Regions from separate parts of the Cycloclasticus sp. PY97N genome, predicted to be linked through region 3. Evidence: predicted binding sites of a transcription regulator. Region 3 holds the regulator's gene; each other region holds the start of a gene.

What was found. Region 3 encodes PhoB, which activates phosphate uptake and scavenging genes when phosphate is short. Its sites were predicted from a motif close to GNNTGTCATAAAACTGTCANAT; they were not measured.
Region 1: the regulator PhoB is predicted to act here: its motif matches at 4,322-4,343, upstream of CPC19_RS02110 (lysophospholipid acyltransferase family protein).
Region 2: the regulator PhoB is predicted to act here: its motif matches at 1,892-1,913, upstream of ppk1 (polyphosphate kinase 1).

The regions. Positions count from the first base shown of each region.
Region 1 covers NZ_CP023664.1:414,249-421,740, forward strand. Annotated here, with positions in the region: gene CPC19_RS02095 (ATP-binding cassette domain-containing protein) at 1-354, opposite strand, end outside; gene recQ (DNA helicase RecQ) at 530-2,644, shown strand; gene CPC19_RS02105 (SulP family inorganic anion transporter) at 2,660-4,216, opposite strand; gene CPC19_RS02110 (lysophospholipid acyltransferase family protein) at 4,510-6,225, shown strand; gene dbpA (ATP-dependent RNA helicase DbpA) at 6,265-7,492, opposite strand, start outside.
Region 2 covers NZ_CP023664.1:961,322-968,813, reverse strand. Annotated here, with positions in the region: gene CPC19_RS04855 (glutathione peroxidase) at 1-163, opposite strand, end outside; gene CPC19_RS04850 (hypothetical protein) at 366-641, shown strand; gene CPC19_RS04845 (SdiA-regulated domain-containing protein) at 881-1,840, opposite strand; gene ppk1 (polyphosphate kinase 1) at 2,062-4,131, shown strand; gene CPC19_RS04835 (Ppx/GppA phosphatase) at 4,128-5,636, shown strand; gene htpX (protease HtpX) at 5,953-6,825, shown strand; gene CPC19_RS04825 (ubiquinol-cytochrome c reductase iron-sulfur subunit) at 6,881-7,309, shown strand; gene CPC19_RS04820 (DUF2490 domain-containing protein) at 7,319-7,492, opposite strand, start outside.
Region 3 covers NZ_CP023664.1:2,378,297-2,385,788, reverse strand. Annotated here, with positions in the region: gene clpB (ATP-dependent chaperone ClpB) at 1-716, shown strand, start outside; gene CPC19_RS11600 (GGDEF domain-containing protein) at 882-2,669, opposite strand; gene phoB (phosphate regulon transcriptional regulator PhoB) at 2,908-3,603, shown strand; gene phoR (phosphate regulon sensor histidine kinase PhoR) at 3,600-4,904, shown strand; gene pstS (phosphate ABC transporter substrate-binding protein PstS) at 5,018-6,016, shown strand; gene pstC (phosphate ABC transporter permease subunit PstC) at 6,097-7,095, shown strand; gene pstA (phosphate ABC transporter permease PstA) at 7,095-7,492, shown strand, end outside.

The DNA.
Region 1 (7,492 bases), 470 kb from region 3:
TTCTAGTTCAGCATACAGTTCGGCAGCACGGTGGCCGTCGTGTTGCTCTTCTGCATGGGCTATTTTTTGCTGAATATCGCGGAGTTCTTTATCGCCATCGATCACAAACTCAATAGCGGCTTGCTCAGTGGCGGCTAACTCTTGGGCAACGTGGGCAATCACAAAGCCCGATTGAATAGAAAAATCACCGCTATCGGGGTGGAGGCTATCTAACACCATCGCAAATAAACTAGACTTACCGCAGCCATTGGCACCACTAATACCAACGCGTTGTCCTGAGTGCAGCGTGAAGGAAACATTCTCGAATAATACTTTAGTTCCTCGGCGGAGCGATACGTTGCTTAACTTCAACATGTTTTGGGTCGTACAGATGGGAAAGCTGGCATTATACCTAAAGCCCGAGTGCGATGCTTAAACGTGGCCTACGCTGGTTCTTGTATGGCTAATGTTATTGGTTGTGAGCCGATTCGTTTAGCTGCGGATAGGCTTGTTTATGCGATAATTATATTTTTTATTAGCCCTTGTATTGATGAATCGCGCGCAATCTATTTTACAGTCAACGTTTGGTTACGACGCTTTTCGTGAGCCACAAGGTGAAATTATTCATGAGTTAGAGCAAGGGCGCGATGCCTTTGTGCTGATGCCCACAGGCGGTGGTAAGTCGCTGTGCTACCAAATTCCAGCCTTATTGCGTGATGGCACTGCGATTATTGTATCGCCATTGATTGCGCTGATGCAGGATCAGGTGGATGCGCTTAATCAACTGGGTATTAAAGCAGCCTATTTAAACTCAACACTCGATGTCGCTGAGGCGCGAGAAGTGGAGGCGCAATTATTAAATGGCGCTTTAGATTTATTGTATGTAGCGCCAGAAAGGTTGTTGAACCCTATTATGCTGTCGTTGTTGGAGCGCTGCCATATTGCCTTGTTTGCGATTGATGAGGCGCATTGTGTATCGCAATGGGGGCATGACTTTAGGCCAGAATATCAAAAGTTACGTGTGCTGCATGAGCGTTTTCCACAAGTGCCGCGTATTGCATTAACCGCCACAGCTGATCAACGTACGCGCGATGAAATTATTGCGCAATTACAACTTGAAGGGGCGCGGGTATTCATCAATAGTTTTGATCGGCCGAATATTCACTATGCTATTTCTGAAGGTAATAACCCGAAATTACGGTTGTGGCGCTTTATACAGGAAAATCATGCGCAAGATGCAGGCATTGTGTATTGCCTATCACGCAAGAAAGTAGAAGCGACTGCCGAATGGTTAACAGAACAAGGGCGTATCGCATTGCCTTATCACGCGGGCTTATCGCAAGAGCTTAGGCAAAAAAACCAACAGCGTTTTTTACGCGATGAAGGGGTGATTATTGTCGCTACAATCGCCTTTGGTATGGGCATAGATAAGCCGGATGTACGTTTTGTAGCGCACTTAAGTTTACCAAAAAGTATTGAGGCGTATTATCAAGAAACCGGTCGTGCAGGCCGTGATGGCGAGCCTGCAAATGCATGGATGGCGTATGGCTTGCAAGATGTATTGACGCTGCGACAATTTATGCAAAACTCCAATGCCGATGAGGCGCATAAACGTGTTGAGCATAATAAATTAGAATCTATGCTGGGGCTTTGCGAGCTGATTGCTTGTCGGCGGCAAGCCTTGCTAGGCTACTTTGATGAGCGGTTAGAACAGCCATGTGGTGCCTGTGATAATTGCACAACACCGCCTGAAAAATGGGATGGTTCTGAAGCGGCGCAAAAGATTTTATCGAGCATTTATCGTACAGGGCAACGCTTTGGCGTTAATTATATTATTGATGTCTTAATGGGCAAGGCTGATGACCGTATCCGGCAAAACCAGCACGAGCAGTTAAGTACCTTTGGCATTGGTAAAGAATTCTCAACGATGGAATGGCGAACTATTTTTAGGCAGTTGATAGCGCTTGGCTTTATTAATGTTGAAGCAGAAAGCCATGGCTCGCTAACACTGACAGAAAAATGCCGACCAGTGTTACGCGGTGAACAAAAACTGGCGCTAAGAAAGCAAACAAAAGAAGAAAAGCTGACAACAGAAAAAAAGAAGAAAAGCCCTGTTCGCCCACAAGACGAGCCGTTATGGGACGCTTTACGAGCTTTGAGAACGCAACTAGCGGAAGACAGTGGTGTGCCGCCCTATGTCATTTTTCATGATGCAACCTTAATGGAAATGATTAAAAAGCGCCCGGTTGAGATTGGCGATATGCGGTATATCAGTGGCGTGGGTGATCAAAAAATAAAGCGTTATGGCCAGGTTTTTTTGGCAGAAATTGCAAAGTACCCGTTAGCAGAATTATTGAATAATCGGCTTAGCGCAACGGTTAATGAGACGCTCATGTTGTATCAAGAGGGTTTAGATATAAAGGCGATTGCAACACAGCGCGATATGAAAGAAAACACGGTATATGGACATTTAGCCGATGCAATTGAAGTAGGGCTACTGGATGTCAAAGAGGTACTCGATTTAGACGACAGTGAATATCAAGAAATCATCATGACTATAGAGTCTTTGGAAGATGAGTCAAAAGGCCGCATTAAACCTATCTATGAGGCCTTGGATGAAGAGTATGAATACGGCATTATTAAATGCGTTCAAGCCTCTATGTAAGGCAGGCTAACATTGTTAGCCTAGTTCATCATCAGCAATTGAATATTTTGGGTCTTCAATCACGTTAACTTCAATTAGCTTTCTAGCCTTGTGTAATAATTTGATGCACTCTGGGCTTAAATGACGTAAATGCAGTGTTTTGCCTTGCTTCATGTATCGTTCTGCCAAGGCATCAATGGCTTCAATGCCCGAATGATCGGAGACGCGTGAACGTGCAAAATCAACAATCACTTCTTGTGGGTCGTTATAAGGGTCAAACTGGTCACGAAAGTTATGGATGGAGGCAAAAAATAGCGGACCAGTTGGCTTATAAATTTTAACGCCATCTTTTTCTTCAATCTCAAAGTGCATGTTTTTAGCATGTTTCCAAGCAAACACTAAGGTAGACATTAAGACACCTACGACAACCGCAATGGCTAAATCAGTTAGCACGGTAACAACCGCAACAGTAATACCGACAAGTGTATCGGAAGTTGGGATGCGGCCCAATAAGCGGAAGCTGGCCCATTCAAATGTACCCAGTACCACCATAAACATCACGCCGACTAAGGCAGCAACGGGGATCATTTCAATCAGTGATGAGCCAACTAAAATAAAGGCAAGTAAGAATAACGCAGCGGAAATCCCCGAAGCGCGTCCGCGACCACCAGAATTAATGTTGATCATGCTTTGACCAATCATCGCGCAGCCACCCATTCCACCAAAAAAACCGGTAGCCACATTGGCAACGCCTTGACCAATGCATTCTTTATTTCCACGGCCACGCGTTTCGGTTATTTCATCAATCAGAGTTAAGGTTAATAAAGACTCAATTAAACCAATGGCAGCAAGAATCAGCGCATAAGGGAAAATAATTTTCAGCGTTTCAAGATTTAGCGGCACGCTAGGGAAATGGAATTGCGGTAAGCCGCCAGCAATAGTCGCCACCGGATCGCCAGTCATATCGACAAGCACATCTTGAACGGTACGTAAGTCCATATCTAAGCCAATAGAAATGGCAACGATGGTTAAGATCGCAGCCAATGATGATGGAATGGCCTTCGTTAATTTGGGTAAGAAATAGATAATGGCCATGGTCAGCGCCACCATGCCTAACATTAATGTCATCTGCTCACCTTGTAGCCAAGCAAGCTCGCCGGTGACCGGATCAAGGAATTGAAATTGTTGCAGCTGAGCCATAAAAATAACAATCGCTAAACCATTCACGAAGCCTAACATCACAGGGTGTGGCACTAAGCGAATGAATTTTCCTAAGCGAAAAACTCCAGCCAGCACTTGTAAAACACCCATTAAGACAACGGTTGCAAATAGATATTCAACCCCATGAGTTGCCACCAAGCTCACCATAACAACAGCCAGTGCGCCGGTTGCGCCAGAAATCATTCCCGGACGGCCGCCAATAGCCGCGGTAATTAAACCGACCATAAAAGCAGCATATAAACCGACTAAGGGTTCAACCCCTGCTACGAAAGCAAAGGCAACGGCTTCGGGTACTAGAGCTAGTGCAACGGTAAGGCCAGAAAGAAGATCACTTTTTAGGCTTTGAGAACGAGAAAGGATAAGTTGAAACATAGGGATTTGCAGACAGTTATATAAGGAGCATTAACATAATGGAAACATTCAATCGAACATTATAGCAGAGAGTGTGCATTTGCAGCATTCATTAAAGCGTCAAGCAATTGTTATAAAACGTTCATAAACAAAGATTATTCTAACGATAAATTAAAAACTAAATAGTGATATGAACTAGGAAAACTTCATGAAAACGGATCAAGGTTTGATGCCATCGCTAATGCTTTATAAGCACATTTTTGCTGGCTAGCCCTCGAAAATTTTAGTAAAAAAATAACGGACGATTAAGTAGTATGCTAAATATTGAGCAAACAATAGAGCAAAAATTCCCAAATTTTGAGCAACGTGGCTCATGGCTTAAAAAACCAACGGTTGGTTTTTTAAAAAAACTGATGCATGAAAATGAAGTGAATCAATTCCTAGAAGATCATCAAGATGACGAGGGGTTTGATTTTATTGATCAAGTATTTGCATTTTTTAACTTTAGTTACTCAGCATCACACAGTGACAGGGCTAATATCCCCGCCAGTGGCCGCGTAATTATTGTTGCTAATCACCCACTGGGTGCGCTCGATGGATTATCGCTGTTAAAGCTTGTTGGTGAGGTGCGCCGCGATGTAAAAATAGTGGTTAATGACATGTTAATGGAGTTTAAGGCGCTAGACAGTCTATTATTACCCGTTGATAATTTAAGAAAATCAACGCAAAAGAGTAGTATTTCGCGTATTTTGCAGAGTTTAAATAATGAAGAAGCCGTTATTATTTTTCCTGCAGGCGAAGTGTCAAGAATGAGACCGAACGGAGTACGTGACGGAAAATGGTCGAGCGGATTCTTAAGTTTTGCTAAGAAAACCCAAGCTCCTATTTTGCCAATTTACGTTAAGGCGCGGAACTCATCTCTTTTTTATAGCAGTTCAATGTTCTACAAGCCTTTATCAAGCATGTTGTTAGCGCATGAGGTTTTTAATAAAAACTCGAAAACGATAAGCTTCAAGGTGGGCGCTCCCATCCCATACCGTTTTATAGATAGTTTGCCATTAAAACGTAAAGAAATTGCGCGATTGGTTCGTCGCCATGCTTACTTGCTAGGTAAAGGAAAAAAGAGCCTGCTGGAAACAGAACAGACCATTATTCACCCGCGTGATCGAAAGGCCCTGAAAAATGAGTTAAAAGAGGGTGAGTTACTGGGCGAAACAGCCGATGAAAAGAAAATATACTTATTTGATTATCGACCGGACTCTGCGGTCATGAATGAAATTGGGCGCTTAAGGGAAATGACTTTTCGGCGTGTCGGTGAAGGCACAGGCAAAAGCCGAGATCTTGATCGGTATGATAAGCATTATCGCCATATTATTTTGTGGGATGAGCAAGAACTTGAAATTGTAGGCTCTTATCGACTCGCTGAAGTAAAACGCTTAATGGATTTAGACAAGGGTCGAGGCATTTATAGCCAAGAACTTTTTGACTATAACATGCAGAAAGTTGCTCCTTATTTTGAACAGGGTATAGAACTTGGCCGTAGTTTTGTCAGCCCTAAGTATTGGGGTAAACGCAGCTTAGACCACTTATGGTATGGCATTGGCGCCTACCTTAGGAAGTACCCATCAACACGCTACTTATTTGGCCCTGTTAGCTTAAGTGATGCTTACCCTGAACTAGCTAAAGCGTTGATTGTGACGTTCTATCAGCATTACTTTCCTGATGCCGATTGCTTAGCCACCTCTCGAACGCCCTATATTATGAGGCCAGAAATAAAAAAGCAGGTGGCAGATGTGCTGACCGGCAATAATCAAAGTGACGACTTTAGAGTCATGAAAGAACACTTAGCGCATATGAATGTCACCGTACCAACCTTATACAAGCAATACGCCGATTTATGTGATGAAGGCGGTGTTCGCTACATTGATTTTAATGTAGATGCGAACTTTGGACACTGTATAGATGGGCTGATCATGACCGATATGCATAAACTAAAAGCTAAAAAGCGTTTACGTTATGTAGGCGGTTAATGCTACTAACCGCTCTACAAGAGTAGACATCCGTTTTAATTAGCGAACCTTCCGTGCTTTAGCCGGGCGGCCTTTAATTTTCCCATTGGCGAGGTAGTTCAGTGCTTGTCGCACAGCCTCATGTTCAAGCGCCACATAACTGGAGCGGTCAAAAATATCTATTTTGCCGATTTGCTTGCCTTCTAAGCCAGCATCGCCGGTTAGTGCCCCTAAAATATCGCCGGGGCGAATTTTATCTTTACGGCCGCCATCAATTTGAATGGTAACCATTGGCGGGTAGAGCTTGTAGCTACTATTGCGGTCCAACGATAAAGGGCTGTCTATTAAACAAGGTTTGTGTTGATATTCTTCAATTGCTTTTACACGCACTTGCTCATGTTCAGCAAATAAGCTCATGGCGAGCCCAGTTTCGCCGGCACGCCCGGTTCTTCCGATACGATGAACGTAAATTTCAGGATCGCGAGGCAGTTCGTAATTGATGACCATGCCGATGGATTTAATATCGAGCCCACGAGCAGCCACATCGGTTGCAACCAGTACGGAGCAACTATTATTAGCAAAGCGAACAAGCACTTGGTCACGCTCACGCTGGTCAAGGTCGCCGTGTATCGCTAATGATTCAATATTATGCTCGCGTAAAAACTCAGCCATCTCACTGCACTGCGCTTTGGTATGGCAGAAAACAATCGCCGTTTTAGGTTGATAATGCTCAAATAATGCCAGTAGCGTATTGTTGCGCTCATGTTTTTTGACTTGGTAAAACAACTGCTCGATCACGCTTTGCTGATGATCAGACTCAACCGTGACGGTAACAGGGTCGCGTTGAATAGAGCGACACATTTTTTTTACTTCGTCAGGGTAGGTGGCAGAAAACAGTAGGGTTTGACGAGAGGCAGGTGTGCGTTTAATGATGTCAGTCATCACATCAGAAAAGCCCATATCCAACATTCGGTCCGCTTCATCTAACACGAGGGTTTTTAGCTGATCGAGCTTCAGGGTGCGTTTTTTTAGGTGATCTTGAATTCGCCCGGGCGTACCCACCACAATATGTGCACCATGCTCTAGTGAGCCTACTTGTGGTCCAAAGGGTTTGCCACCGCATAGTAGTACCAGCTTTATATTAGGCACACTGCGAGCCAACTTACGAATTTCTTTACCGACTTGGTCGGCCAGTTCGCGGGTTGGGCACAAAACCAGTGCCTGCGTACCAAAAAAGCGTGGGTTAATTTTATCTAGTAAGCCAATGCCGAACGCTGCGGTTTTACCG
Region 2 (7,492 bases), 1.0 Mb from region 3:
GATACGCTTGATAAAGCGCCTCTAAACCTTCATATTGAGGGGTTAAGCCGCATTTAGAAGCCACATTAACAATCAGCATAACCTTTCCCTGGTAGTCAGAGAGGGTTGATTCGTTACCGTCAATTTTAGTTAGCGCTATATCGTAAATTGAGTTACTCATCATCTTTTCCTTGTTCGTTTAGTTGTCGTATCTTAACCATTATTTTGATAACTTGTACCTTATAAATGCAGTTATTCCTAGTACCCTAAAAGAACGTGAATATCAAAATAGAGTGAATTATGGGGTCAGTCTAGCTAGCGCCCACTCTTAACAAAGAACCAATAAGTTCTTTAACGGTTATTGGTTAAATTAATCATTAAAAAACATGCAATCAGACCCCCAAAAACTAATTGAAAAACACCCCAGCCTTACTCACTCAGAATTAATGAAGGTTATGTCACATGTTCAACGCCCTCAAGGCGACTGGGTTTTACACACGTTGATGGTAGAAGGTTGCACTGTGCCCTTTAAATTCAAGCGCAAAGGTCAATACCAGAGCTTAAAAGGCGCCCGAGTAAACATGACGTATTACCCAACAGAAGAAACTGTTGCTGGCATTGATTTAGAAATTATGAAAGTAGTGCGTATAAAAAGAGGCTGACCTACAACTTAAAGAAGGCGCTAGTTTAAGTTCGTGATTGTTATGCCTAACACAAGTTTTAGCAAAATTGCTTGCAGCTGTACCCAACAGGTCCTGTATCGGTTCTTGATAGGTAAAAAACAGTTGAAAGATAACAAGAACACCAAGGCTAACCAGCACATAACCGTTGCCGGTAAACCTTGCCCAGTTAAATACCGAAGCCATGGTATAGATGGGGTAGCCAGTTTGATTTAACTCAATTAGTCATTTTTTGACGCGACTTTTAACAAGCGATTTTTACTCTTGAGACGATAAAAGAAGTTAGGCTCGCTGATGACATAAATATCACCGTCTTTGTCCATTGTTATACCTTCAGCCTGCGGTACATCATCATGCAAACCAGCATTCCCTCTACTCAAGCCCAATCGGCTGATTTCAATCCCTTCTTTATTGACTTCAACCATTTGACGAGATTCGTCACTTAAGAGTATTAGGTGGCCTGTTTGATCGTCATAATGCACCCCTGAGTAATCATCACCGCCAAAAGAGGTTTTTTCTAAAGAAAACGGCGTTGAAATAGCAATATCAGATGATTCAACAAAACCCGACAGCTTTATCAGTTGACGAGGTGTTTTCTCGTTAATGATAAATAAATCCCCACTGTCTTGGTTATAAGTTAACCCTTCAAATCCTTTGTTTTTACCTGATGTTATGGCCAACTGAAGGCTCTTTAAGCCCGCCCTATTAACAACCTTTGTTTGCGCATTAATATCGAACATTACCAAGGTTCTTTTTCGCTCTTCAACCACGGCATATCGTTCGCCGCCGAGATACATCACCCCTTCTGTGTCTTCGAAGCCAATTAAATCAATACGACGAATTAGCTCACCGTCTTTTGTCAGCTCCAGTAGCGTTTCTGGGTTATTAACAACAGCAAATAATGTATTCGTATTACTGTTATAGGTTAGGCCAGATGCATTATCTTTAACACCCGCTATCATCTTGGGCGTTGCGTGAATTTCATAGCCACTTAAGCCAATTTGCTGTCCAGCAACTATGGGGGTTTCTTCACCGCTGAAGAGGCCGAATGAAATGACTAACATTAACAAGAGATAGATCAGGTTTTGCTTATTACAAACTTTTAAATCACAAATACGAGACTGCTCCAAAACAATTTTGAAGCAATAATCTAAACGAGATATTCGTGTGGTATTCAGCATGGCATTCATCCTTAGAATTTGCAGTGAATGTAACCAATGATGATGACAACGAAGTGTCAGAACGATGACAATATGCAGACGCGAGGCACAAATACCTATCTCAGCCCTTTCCGTGGAACAGGAAAATTTCGCCCCATAAAATCAAAGGATTAGACACTGTCACGAACCTGTCATCTTGCCTCTACATAATAAAGTTTTAGTAAACAGCTTAGGTGGGTTAGGTGATCAAAAAATTAGAGGCGAAATATATTGCGAAAGAACTCAGCTGGCTGTCCTTTAACGAGCGCGTGCTACAAGAAGCGGCTGATAAATCCACACCTATTATAGAAAGAGTCCGGTTTTTAGGTATTTTTTCAAACAACCTAGATGAGTTTTTTAGGGTGCGCGTTGCCAATGTTAAGCGTCGGGTTCTTATTGAGAAAGACCTTGATGAACAAACACCGACCAAAAACTTGTTACGTGATATACAAAAAAAGGTCTTAAAGCTACAAGAAGAATTTGATGTCACTTACCATGAGGTATTGAAAGGGCTCGCGCATAAAAACATTTTCTTAATTAATGAAGATCAACTGAGCCCCGAGCAAGGAAGCTGGCTACAAAAATACTTTACCAATCACCTACAAGGTTTTATTGAGCCTATTATTATCAATAAAAACACTAATTTAGCGGCCTTATTAAAAGATGACCTCAGCTATTTAATTTGTGAAATGCTGGGTGGTAAAAACATACAGTATGCAGCCATTGCGATACCAACCACAGACTCTCCTCGTTTTATTGAATTACCACGTGAAAAAGGTAAACGACGACGAGATATTATTATGTCCGACAATATTATTCGCTATTGCATAAACAATATTTTTTCCGCCTATTTTAATTACAAGGTCTGCAATGTTTACGCTATGAAGGTAACGGGAGATGCTGATTTCGGTCTAACCGATGATATTGATTTATCGGTTTTAGAAAAATTATCTATCGGTTTAAAGCAGCGCCTACATGCTAAGCCTGTGAGATTTGTGTACGAACGAGCCATGCCAGATCATGCTATCGACATGCTGAAATCTAAACTTGGCATTACACGTCATGATAGTGTGGTGCCAGGTGGTCGTTATCATAATTTCCGAGACTTTATTGACTTCCCTAATGTGGGGCGTAAACACCTTGAAAACCCTCCGTTAACGCCTTTGGTTTCTAGGCAATTTTCCCGTCACGCCTGCCCTTTTGATGCAATAAAGCAGCAAGACATTTTGCTTTGTTACCCTTATCACAAGTTTGATCACTTTACCGAATTGATACGTCAGGCAGCTTTTGATCCAAATGTATTTGAAATAAAAATTTGCCTCTACCGTGTAGCCAACAACAGTAGGCTTATCAAGTCACTGATCAATGCGGTTAGAAATGGCAAAGAAGTTTTTGCTGTTATTGAGTTACACGCACGTTTTGATGAACAAGCCAACATGGAATGGGCGCGTATCTTAACCGAGTCGGGTGTTAAGGTTCACTTTGGCTTACCCTCACTAAAGTGCCACACTAAATTATGTTTAATTGGCCGACATGAACATAAAAAACAAACCTATTACGCTCACGTTGGCACCGGTAACTTTCACGAAAAAACAGCTAAGGTTTACACCGACTTTAGTTTATTTACCAACAAACAAGCGATTACCAAGGAAGTTGCGCTTGTTTTTGACTTTATTGCGCACAGTTATAAAAAAACCACTTTTAAACATTTAATTGTTTCCCCTATCGGCACAAGAGATTGGATTAATAAATCGATTGAGAATGAAATAAAGATGGCCAAAAAAGGGCATAAGGCTGAAATTCTTATTAAAATGAATAACATTGATGATAAGCAAGTTATTGATAAGTTGTACGAGGCCAGTAGTGCCGGTGTGAAAATTAAAATCGTCTTGAGGGGAATGTGCAGTTTAGCTCCTGGGGTTGTAGGGCTTAGTGACAATATTGAAGTTATTTCTATTGTCGACCGATTTTTAGAACATACACGATTTACGATTTTTCATAATAATGGAGACCCTCGCGTTACCATTAGTTCGGCAGACTGGATGACGCGTAATATAGAGCGGCGTGTAGAGGTTGGCTGCCCTATTTATGACCCTGCCATTCAGCAACAAATTATCCATATCTTTAACCTCCAATGGTCTGATAAGACAAAGGCCAGAATTATAGATAAGAAACAACATAACAAATATTTGCCACGAGGCAATAAGCGAAAAATTCGCTCTCAAATATCGGTGTATAACTATCTAAAAGACCTTGAGTCTAACAAGAAATGACTAGCCTTAACGCCGATACCCAATCAGAATTAATTGCTGCCTTAGATTTAGGCTCTAATAGTTTTCACTTAATTATTGCTCGCTTAAATGCCGGTAAGCTTGAACCTCTGCATAAGGTAAAACATCGAGTACGCTTACGAGCGGGGTTAAATAAGGCTAATGAATTAAGTTACGAGGCGATGCTAAGAGCAGCAAGCAGTCTTAAAGAAATGAGCGCTACAATAAAAACACATCAAATTAAAAAATGTCGTGTCGTGGCCACTCATACCTTGCGAGAAGCTGTTAACCGTAATGCTTTTCTCTCACTGGCTGAGTACTCATTGGGCTTTCCTATTGAAATAATTTCAGGCTCTGAAGAGGCCAGATTAATCTACCAAGGGGTCGTTCGTAGCGAAGAAATCAAAGACTCATGTTTGGTGGTTGATATAGGTGGTGGCAGTACTGAAATAGTGCTGGGTGAAGGCACTGATACTCAATATAGAGACAGCAAAAACATGGGCTGCATCAGCTTTACAGAACGTTACTTCAGTAAAGGCGTGAATCAAAAATCATTTAAACGGGCCGAGGTATCCGCACTGCAAAAGCTTGAGCAGTGTTCCCATCATTTTAGGACAAGTCACCCAAATAAGGCCTTTGCAACATCAGGCACCGCCAAAGCCCTTTTTAAGGCGATCGGTTTAGTCAGCGAAACAACCGACCGTCTAGAATTAAATACCTTACTCAAATTACAACATTTATTATGCCAAATAGACGGTGTCTCTAAGCTCTCATTAGTTGGTATTGACGAAGCTAGAGCCATGGTTTTACCTGCTGGCTTAGCCATTATGATTGCCCTTATGAAGAGCCTAAACCTAACTGCTTTGACATTCTGCTCTGCTGCCTTGCGCGAGGGCGTCTTGTTTGAAATGGAGCAACAAAATAAACAAGGAGATACACGACTGCGTACTCGCCAACATTTACAACGTCTTTACAACGTTGACCGTAGGCAGGCCCAACAAATAGCAGAAACTTGCGAGCTATTTTGGCACCAAACTTCAAAAAGCTGGAGTCTAACCTCAACGAAACTTAAGACTCTATTACTTGAGGCCGCTTATTTATATGAGGTTGGCCAGCAAATTAATGTGACTGACTTTCAGCAACATTCAGCTTATATTTTGGCTAACAGTGACCTTGCGGGCTATAACCAAGACGAACAGCTTCTGCTTTCAACCATCGTCATTGGGGCTAGAAAACGGTTTAGACGAAGACGGCTTCCCGACATTCGAATTATCAGCCATAAAATGTTAACGCGGTTAATTCGCCTATTTCGCTTAGCTGTTATTTTAAATAATAGCCGCCAGCCCTTAGTTATCGATTTATTATCGCTTCAGGTTGATGGGCGCGAAATGATGCTAAGCATTGATAAACAGTTCTTTCTTGAACAAGACGTGACCATGGCTGACTTAAACAAAGAGTCCAGTGTTATGGCAAACCTAGGCTACACCCTGTCTTGCCAAATTGTTTAACTGACTAGTTTAATAGCAAAATTTATTCTGCACGTTACTTAGCTGGCCTATTCACCCTCTTTCACTTTAATGTTTTATATTTTTTTGCAACGCTGTCTTTTTCCTAACTAGAATCGAACGTTCAAGTAATCAAACTAACCTTCTCTGTCCTTAAACAAAAACGCTTAACCGTTTAAGCATTAGGTATCAAAAATAGGGTATTTAGATTATTGAGACAAGCAAACGTCGAGTAAGATATTTAGCTTAAAATACCTAAACTTGAATTTACAAAATTCACCCCCAAATACTTTTTATATTGTTTAAGGACATTTTTAACATGACTCGAATTGCTTTATTTTTAGCCACTAATGTAGCCATTATGGTCGTTATCAGCTTGGTATTTAGCCTATTTGGTTTATCAGGTACTTTGCAGGCAAATGGGGTCGATTTAGACCTGAATGCTTTATTAATTATCTCTCTGATCGTTGGCATGACCGGTTCGGTCATTTCCTTGGCCATGTCAAAATCCATGGCAAAACGTTCCATGGGTGTTCAGGTTATTGATCAGCCTAAAAATTCAACAGAGCAATGGCTTGTTTCTGTGGTCTCAAAACAGGCGGAAAAAGCAGGCATTGGTATGCCAGAAGTCGGTATTTTTAATAACCCTACACCCAATGCCTTTGCAACTGGGATGAATAAGAATGATGCTTTAGTGGCCGTGAGTACTGGCTTACTTAATGCAATGAACAGAGATGAAGTAGAAGCCGTGCTTGGGCATGAAGTCAGCCATGTTGCCAATGGTGATATGATCACGATGGCATTGATGCAAGGTGTGGTGAATACTTTTGTATATTTCTTTGCCTCTGTCATTGGTCATATTGTGGATAGGGTCATTCTTAAAAATGAACGTGGGCATGGCATTGGTTATTTTGTGACCCAAATGTTAGCTCAGGTCGTGTTATCCTTTTTAGCCTCCATGCTAGTTATGTGGTTCTCGCGCTATCGTGAGTTTCATGCCGATAAAGGCGGCGCCAATTTAGCCGGTAAACAAAAAATGATTAACGCATTAAAAGCCCTACAGCGTAGTCATGAGCCAACTGATATGCCAGAAGAATTAGCCGCTTTTGGTATTAATGGTGGACAAGTCAAAAAACTCTTTATGTCTCACCCACCGCTTGAAGAACGCATCGCTGCGCTACAAAGAAACTAAGCTATCAAATAGATAAGGCAAACTGTACACATTATTAAACTAGGGAGCACCTTAAATGGATAGGCGATCTTTTATTAAAAAATCCAGCAGCTTCGCCTTAGCAAGTAGCTGCGGCGCCTCCTTATTAGTGGGCTGCCAAACATCACCCAATATCAAAACCACTCTTTTAAAAACGCAGCAAAACAATAAAATAATTGCTCATAAAACTGTATTAGAAAACGATGACTTTGCTATTTTGCAGGCCACGACTGTCAAGGCACCGATCTTTCTACATCAACAAAAAAATGGAAAATATGTTGCCTTGCTCTTAAGCTGTACACACCAAAAGTGCACCGTTTCTGTGGCGCCAGACAAGCTAGTTTGCCCCTGTCATGGTGCTAAATTTGATAAACAGGGGACGGTTCTTCAAGGGCCCGCTGATAAAAACCTTCTTGCGCTTGAACTTTCTGAACAAGGCAATGAAATTGTTATCTCACTTCCTTAATAACTGCTTTTAAAAGGCCAGACTCAACACGATTGCCGATGAGGTTTGCCATTTATCCTTTTGCTTTGCCACTATTTTAAAAGATAGTTGCGGCACCACTGTTTTGAATTTATCGAAGGTAACACCCATGTCTACCCGTGTTTGCGATAATTGATGCGCCGTTAAATCATAATAATATTCATG
Region 3 (7,492 bases):
TTTTATTTGATACTGAAGAAGCAATCGTACGAATTGATATGTCTGAATTTATGGAAAAACATTCGGTTGCAAGATTAATTGGTGCGCCTCCAGGGTATGTAGGTTATGAAGAAGGGGGCTATTTAACCGAAGCGGTTCGACGTAAACCCTACAGTGTTATCTTGATGGACGAAGTTGAAAAAGCACATGCGGATGTCTTTAATATTTTGTTACAAGTCTTGGATGATGGCCGTTTAACAGACGGGCAAGGCCGCACGGTTGATTTTCGAAATACAGTCATCGTGATGACCTCGAACTTAGGTTCAGATCGTATCCAGGAGCTAGCGGGTGAGGCTAATTATAATGAGATGAAAAGTGCGGTGATGGAAGTGGTCGGGCAACACTTTAGACCGGAATTTATTAACCGTATTGATGAGTCTGTGGTGTTTCACCCCTTGGGTCGCACACAAATTCGTGCTATTACCACTCTTCAAGTAGATATTTTACGTCAGCGTTTACAAGATAGGGACATAGAGTTGGTTGTTTCAGAAGCTGCGTTGGATAAATTAGGTGAAGCCGGTTTTGACCCTGTTTATGGTGCTAGACCCTTAAAACGTGCGATACAACAACGCTTAGAAAATGAACTGGCACAAGATTTATTGGCGGGTAAGTTTGTGCCTGGTGATGTGGTTGATATAGATGTGCAAGACGATGCTTTGGTGTTTAAGAAACGCTAAGAGGTTTTGAGATGTTGTTTAGTGGTGGTTAAAAAGGCCACTAAATCATAGTCTAACTGGCGGCACCTGTTTGATCGGTGTTCGCCAGTTGGGCAACAGTTTCAAGATTGGGTGTTTTTGTCGGCAAGCATAATGTGGCTACCTGTCATAGAACATTTTCATGATTTAGGCGGACATGTTGCTTAATTGTTTTGAAGGCTTGATTTGATAAAGGCTATTGCCGGGTATCTTTTTAGCTGCAGATTTTGCGTTGCTAGCAATAGAGACGAGATCATTTTCTGACCTAAAAAAGCCGAAATCATGCGGCCTTAATGCTCCAATAGAGATTGATAAAAGTGGATAAAACACCGGCTCAGAATTTCTATCTAACGCAGAGATTCCTCCGTTAAGAAGGTGTTCTTGAGAGTAGAACTCTGACGTTAGGGCGCTAAAGTTATTTAAAGTGGAGTTGCATCGATGCTGCCAGTCGCTGCTTTGAAAAATAATGATGAAGTCATCGCCGCCAACATGCCCTACAAAGTCAATGTCTGTATCTGCAGAATCTGTCAGCAGCTTAGCAGTTTTTCGGAGCACTTTATCGCCCTCGCCAAACCCATAGGTATCGTTATACGGCTTAAAATTATCTAGGTCAAAATAACAAATAACGATATCTTGTTGAGTTTCAATGGAGTGATTAATTCGTTGGCTGATAGGAACATTGCCAGGTAGGTTGCTAAGAGGGTTCATGTGGCGGGCAAAGGTGATTTGCATCTCGGTTATTTCTTTCAATAAATGAAGAAGTTTGCCCATGCCTTTGTAGCGGTTAGATGAGGTAATAAGAAAATCATCATGTTGTGCGAGGTTGTTTTGACTGGTGATGTGCTGACTAATTTTATTGAGTGATAAAGTAATATCTACCTTTAGCGCCTTAATGTCTAAAAAAGATAAAGCATTTTTTTTACTGTTTAATTCTTTTCCATAGCGGCTAGCATAAATAGTTAAAAACTCAGTACGCCAGATAACGCCTGCAACAGTAGCGTCGTCATTTAGGACTGGAAGCGCTGTTAGCTCAGGTGATGATTGAAAGCGCTCACCAATGTCGTAAAACTTAGTATGGGTATAAATAGGTTTGACATAAAAAAGTAGCTTTGCAGCGGTATTATCTGAACGCTCTATATTAAATTTAGGTTTGAAGTTATTTTTTCTGCTTGAAAATAACGAGCAATCCAATAACTCAGTTGGTTTGGAATTGGGGCGGGCAAAGTAAAAACCTTGTGCATAATCAATATTCATCGTATTAGCCTGTAGGTACTCACCGCGTAGCTCGATACCTTCACCTATTACTTTACAGTCAACACCTTTTGCAATATCTACAATAGACTGTACAAATTTTTGCTTGTTGATATCGTTATGAATGTCATTTAAAAAGTGACGGTCAATTTTTACGAAGTCGGGTTTAATTTCAGACCAGGTTCTTAAGCCTGAATAGCCTGCACCTAAATCGTCGATGGCGATGGAAAACCCCATATCTTGATAGTATTTGGTTGCACTTGCCATCAGGTCATAATCTTCAATAGGGTATTGCTCAGTCAGTTCAATAACCACTTGGCTAGCATCTAAATTAGAGTCTTTTATATACTTTAATGTGTGGCCATGCTGATAATCTTTTTGTAAGAGAATTTCAGGAATGGTGTTAATAAATAACCGGGCATTTAAATTAAGTTCGCCAAACCGTTGAATGCTTACTTTTCGACAAAGTAAATCTAATTCGGCAAGCCGATCATATTTAGCCGCAGCGTTAAAAAGGTTGATGGGGGAGTGTAACGGACCATCAGAGGGGCCACGAATTAAGCCTTCGTAACCATAAATTTTATTGTCTTTCATCGAAATGATTGGCTGAAAGAGCGGAGTCAGTGAGTCTGTTGCTAATATATCTAAAAGCGATTGATAGTGTAGTTTTTCATCATGTGTCATAGGTGGGGAGTATCAATCAATAATATGACAGTTGTATGACGTTCATATAACGGGGCATTATAAAAAGTTTACTGGTCGAGAAACCGCAGGCGCCTTAAGGTGGTTCAGTGCGTTACTGTTATTTTTAATAATTAGAGACAGGGTTTTCTCCGAAGCAAGTTAGAAGTAGTTTGTAAATTGTCACCGTGTTGTCATAAATATTAGGTATTCTGTAAACACTTACTTAAATGGCTTTTTTATGGAAACAATGAATGTATTGATGGTTGAAGACGATGAGGATATTGGCGAAATGCTACAACTTTCTCTTCAAACGAATAATATTGAAGTAACGTGGTGTAAAGATGTAATGAGAGCGCAAGAGTCTTTGCGAGATACGACGCCCGATATTATCTTGTTAGATTGGATGTTACCCGGAATTAGTGGGCCAGATTGGATCAAGTTTTTAAAGAATCAAGAAGAAAACAAACGTATCCCGATTATCCTGTTGACGGCACGCAGCGCGGAAGAAGATAAAGTATCGGGCTTGGAAACAGGCGCAGACGATTATGTAACCAAGCCTTTTTCTGTGCAAGAGCTCATTGCCAGAATGAAAGCGGTCTTACGACGAACCAGTACAGAAAATGAAACAGGGGTGATATCAATTGGTCCGTTGTTTATTGACCCATCGAGTCATCGAGTCACTATCAATAAGGTGGACCTGATGATGAGCCCGACAGAGTATAAATTGCTGTCTTTCTTTGCTACAAACCCCAATAAAGTGTTCTCTCGCAATCAGCTGCTTGATAATGTATGGGGCGATAATGTCTACGTAGAAGATCGTACCGTTGATGTACACATTAGGCGTTTAAGACGGATATTAGATGCTCAGGGTTGTGCAGACTTGGTTCAAACGGTAAGAGGGTTTGGTTATAAATTGGTGAACTTAAGCGCGTGAATATAAATCATAACTATGAGCGAAACACCTTTCTATTGTGGTTTTTAACAGTTGGTGTTTTGGGTGTGTTAGTCGGTTACCCCGTCGAGGTGTTGGCACTTTTTTTATTGGCTTACATTGTCTTTCAATATCGTCGGTTACAACGTTTATATAGGTGGTCTAAGAAGTCTGGTGATCATGACCTGCCGTTTGAAGATGGCTTGTTTGGTCAAATTTCGGAAGACATCTATCAATCTAAGATGCAGGGGCTGGCACAAAAAGACAGTGTTAAATACCAACTGGAACGGTTTAAAAAGTTAATTTCTGTTTTTCCAGATGGTGTGGTTATTCTTTCATTGTCTAATGAGATTAAGTGGTTCAATAAGCAAGCCTCCCGGCTACTTATTTTAAAAAAAGAAGATACCGGGCAACTGATTAATCATTTAGTAAGGCATCCTCGGTTTACGCACTTTCTTAAAAATCTCAAGAGCGATGACGCCATTGTGATCGAGGCGCCTGTAATAGACACCAGCTGGTCGGCAGAAAAGATTGAAATAAGGGTATTGCCATATGGTGACGATGAACGTTTATTGTTGATACGAGATGTCACTAAGGTTGAGCGCACGAATCAAGTGCGAAAAGACTTTGTGTCGAATGCATCGCATGAGTTAAGAACGCCGCTAACGGTCATGAAGGGCTATGTGGAAATGTTGTTGGCTTCAACCGCTGAGGATAATGTGCAAGTGGGTGCTTCGCTACGTAAAGTTGATCAGCAAGTGATTAAAATGCAAACCATGATCGAAGAGCTATTAGCGCTAAGTCGGCTAGAAGAGGGTAAAGTCGAGGCAGCCAATAGCTTGGTTAATGTGCGCAGTGTATGTGAACAAATTAAGTCCGAATTTCAGTCAGCGGCAAATGAGCATCAGCAATCATTGGTGTTTGATGTTCCATCGAGTCTTAATTTAAAGGGCAGTAAAGGTTCCTTATTAACCGTGTTGAGAAACTTGGTTGGTAATGCCATCAATTACTCTGATGAAAATGGTGAGATTCGTGTCGGCTGGGCAATCAATGAGCAAGGTCAGGGGCAGCTTTTTGTTAAAGATACAGGTCAAGGAATAGGCGCCAGACACTTATCTCGATTAACAGAGCGTTTCTACCGGGTAGCTGAAAATAATATAAAAAATAAAACTGGGACAGGCCTAGGGTTAGCCATTGTAAAACATGAGTTAGAAAGGCATGAGGCGCATCTGGTTATCGATAGTCAAGAAGGGGAAGGCAGTTGTTTTCAGTGTGTATTTCCCGCTGAAAGAATAGACCCATAAGGCTGTCATCAAACTGTCACATTGCGTTCATTATAATGCCACATACCAAACCTAAAATGATGCACAGAGTAGAGCAAACGCTTTGCCAAATATTCAACTAAATTGGAAAAAATATGAAAATGAAAAAGATAGTGGCACTAGGACTGCTTAGCCTAACGATTGGGACAGCGGCTCACGCAGCTAAAATTGAAGGCACGGGCTCAAGTTTTGCTTACCCTGCGTATACAACGTGGAGTAAAGTTTATTACGGTGAAACAAAAAACCAAGTCAATTACACACCAACAGGCAGTGGTTCGGGTATTAAAGAAGTGAGTGCTCGTCACGTTGATTTTGGTGGCTCAGACAAGCCTTTAAAATCAAGTTCTTTAGCAAAAGCAAGTTTGATTCAATTCCCAACAGCTATTGGTGCGGTGACTTTTGCATATAATGTTGAGGGCGTCAGCGGTATGAAACTAAGCGAAGCCGCTATTTCTGGCATTATGTTAGGCAAAATTACAAAGTGGAATGATCCTATCATAGCGGCTGATAATTCAGGTATTGCTTTACCAAATGAAGATATTTTGTTTGTTCACCGTAGTGATAAATCAGGTACAACCTTTGCCTTTACCTACTACTTGAGCAAAATGAACCAAGAATGGCGCGAAACAATGGGTGCTAAGAAAGTAGTGTCATGGCCGACTAAAAACCGGATTGCTGGCAAAGGTAACTTTGGAGTTGCAACGGCGATTAAAAATAACGGGTTTTCTATCGGTTATGTGGATTACGCGGATGCTAAAAAGAATGGTTTAGATATGGCTATTATTGAAAATCGCGAAGGTATATTTGTTAAGCCAGAGCCAGCAACATTCGAAGCTGCGGCAGTGTATGCAGACTTAGATCCTAAAAAGGACTTTTATGCCAATATTGCATACCCACCAAAAGGCTATCCAGTCGTGACAGCAACGTTTGCATTAGTTCCTCAAAATGGTGAAAATGCAAAAGAAGTGATCAAGTTCTTTGATTATGCATTAACCAAAAAGAACAAGCTCATTGAGTCGGTCGGTTACGTTTCCCTTCCAGATGCAGTGATTAAAAAAATCCAAGGCTACTGGGTGGAAAAAGGCTTAAAATAAGCGCAATCTTTAACACAAGTTAACTTAAAAGCCTTCTCAAGAGGTTGTTGAGAAGGTTTTTGTTTGTCCCAGAGGGCGTAATGGAATTATTTTTTAGAAAAATTGCTCAATTAAGCGCTAGCTTAGTTTTTGTTATCTTAGCGGCTACAACGCTGGTTCTTTATTTGTCAGCGAAACCGGCGATAGAAGAGTTTGGGGTTAAGTTTTTGTTTGAATCTCGTTGGGGCGAAGAAGAAAAGCTTGAGTTGTCGCCTGCCCAATTAGCCGAGTTAGAGTCATTAAAGGCGGACAAAGAGCAACCTTTAGAAGATGACTTTATTGAAGATGAAGAGGATTTTATCTTCGACGATGAAGATTTTATTACCGATGACGATATGGACTCTGAAGACAAGACCTCGAGAGAGGTTTATGGTGCATTAGTCCCTATTGTTGGTACGGTTTTCTCAACGCTTATCGCAATGTTGTTTTCAGTGCCTATAGCAATGGGCATTGCTGTTTTTCTATCTGAAATCGCGCCTGCTGCAATCGCCAAGCCTGTTGGCATAGCGATTGAGTTGTTGGCTTCTATCCCCAGTATCATTTATGGCATGTGGGGGCTGTTTTACTTTGGCCCATTCATCGCGGCTCTGTTTGGTGGAAATACAGTGTCATTGTTGGTTGCGGGGCTGGTACTTGGAATTATGGTTATACCTTTTATGGCGGCTTTAAGTCGAGATGCGATAACGACCGTGCCTGATATGCTGAAAGAGTCAGCGTATGCGATGGGGGCGACTAAATTAGAGGTTATAAAAGATGTTGTTTTTCCTTATGCGCGGTCGGGCATTATAGGCTCCATAATATTGTCATTTGGCCGAGCGTTGGGCGAAACGATGGCAGTAGCCTTTGTTATTGGGGGCGTGTATCAATTTGCCAAAAAAGTAACCGACCCGACTAACTCAATCCCAGTGGTATTGGCAAATAGCTTTGCAGAATCAAGTGGGTTGAGCTTATCTGTCTTATTTTATTTGGCGCTTATATTATTTGTCCTAAGCTTTATTGTGATAGCGAGCGCTAAATTTTACTTCTTGAGGAAAAAATAATGCGTTTAATGATGAATCGCGTGTTTATTGTCTTCTCCAGCTTGGCCGCAGTAGTGGGGTTACTTTTTTTAGGCTGGATTTTGTTCACCTTGTGCTCAAAAGGTTTGCAAGGACTCAGCTGGGATGTGTTTACAAAAGACCTGATTGAGGGAGGGTTACGTAATGTAATCGTCGGCCAAATAATGATGTCTGGTATAGCGACACTGATCGGTATTCCAGTGGGTATTCTCGCGGGTATTTACTTGCAAGAGTATGGTGGCAATTCAAAAAGTACAGAGTTTTTACGTGACCTCAGCGATGTCATGATGTCGGCGCCTTCGATTGTTGTGGGTACATTTGTTTATGCAATTGTTGTTGTGCCTACGGGGCATACCAGTGGTTGGGCCGGTGTTTTAGC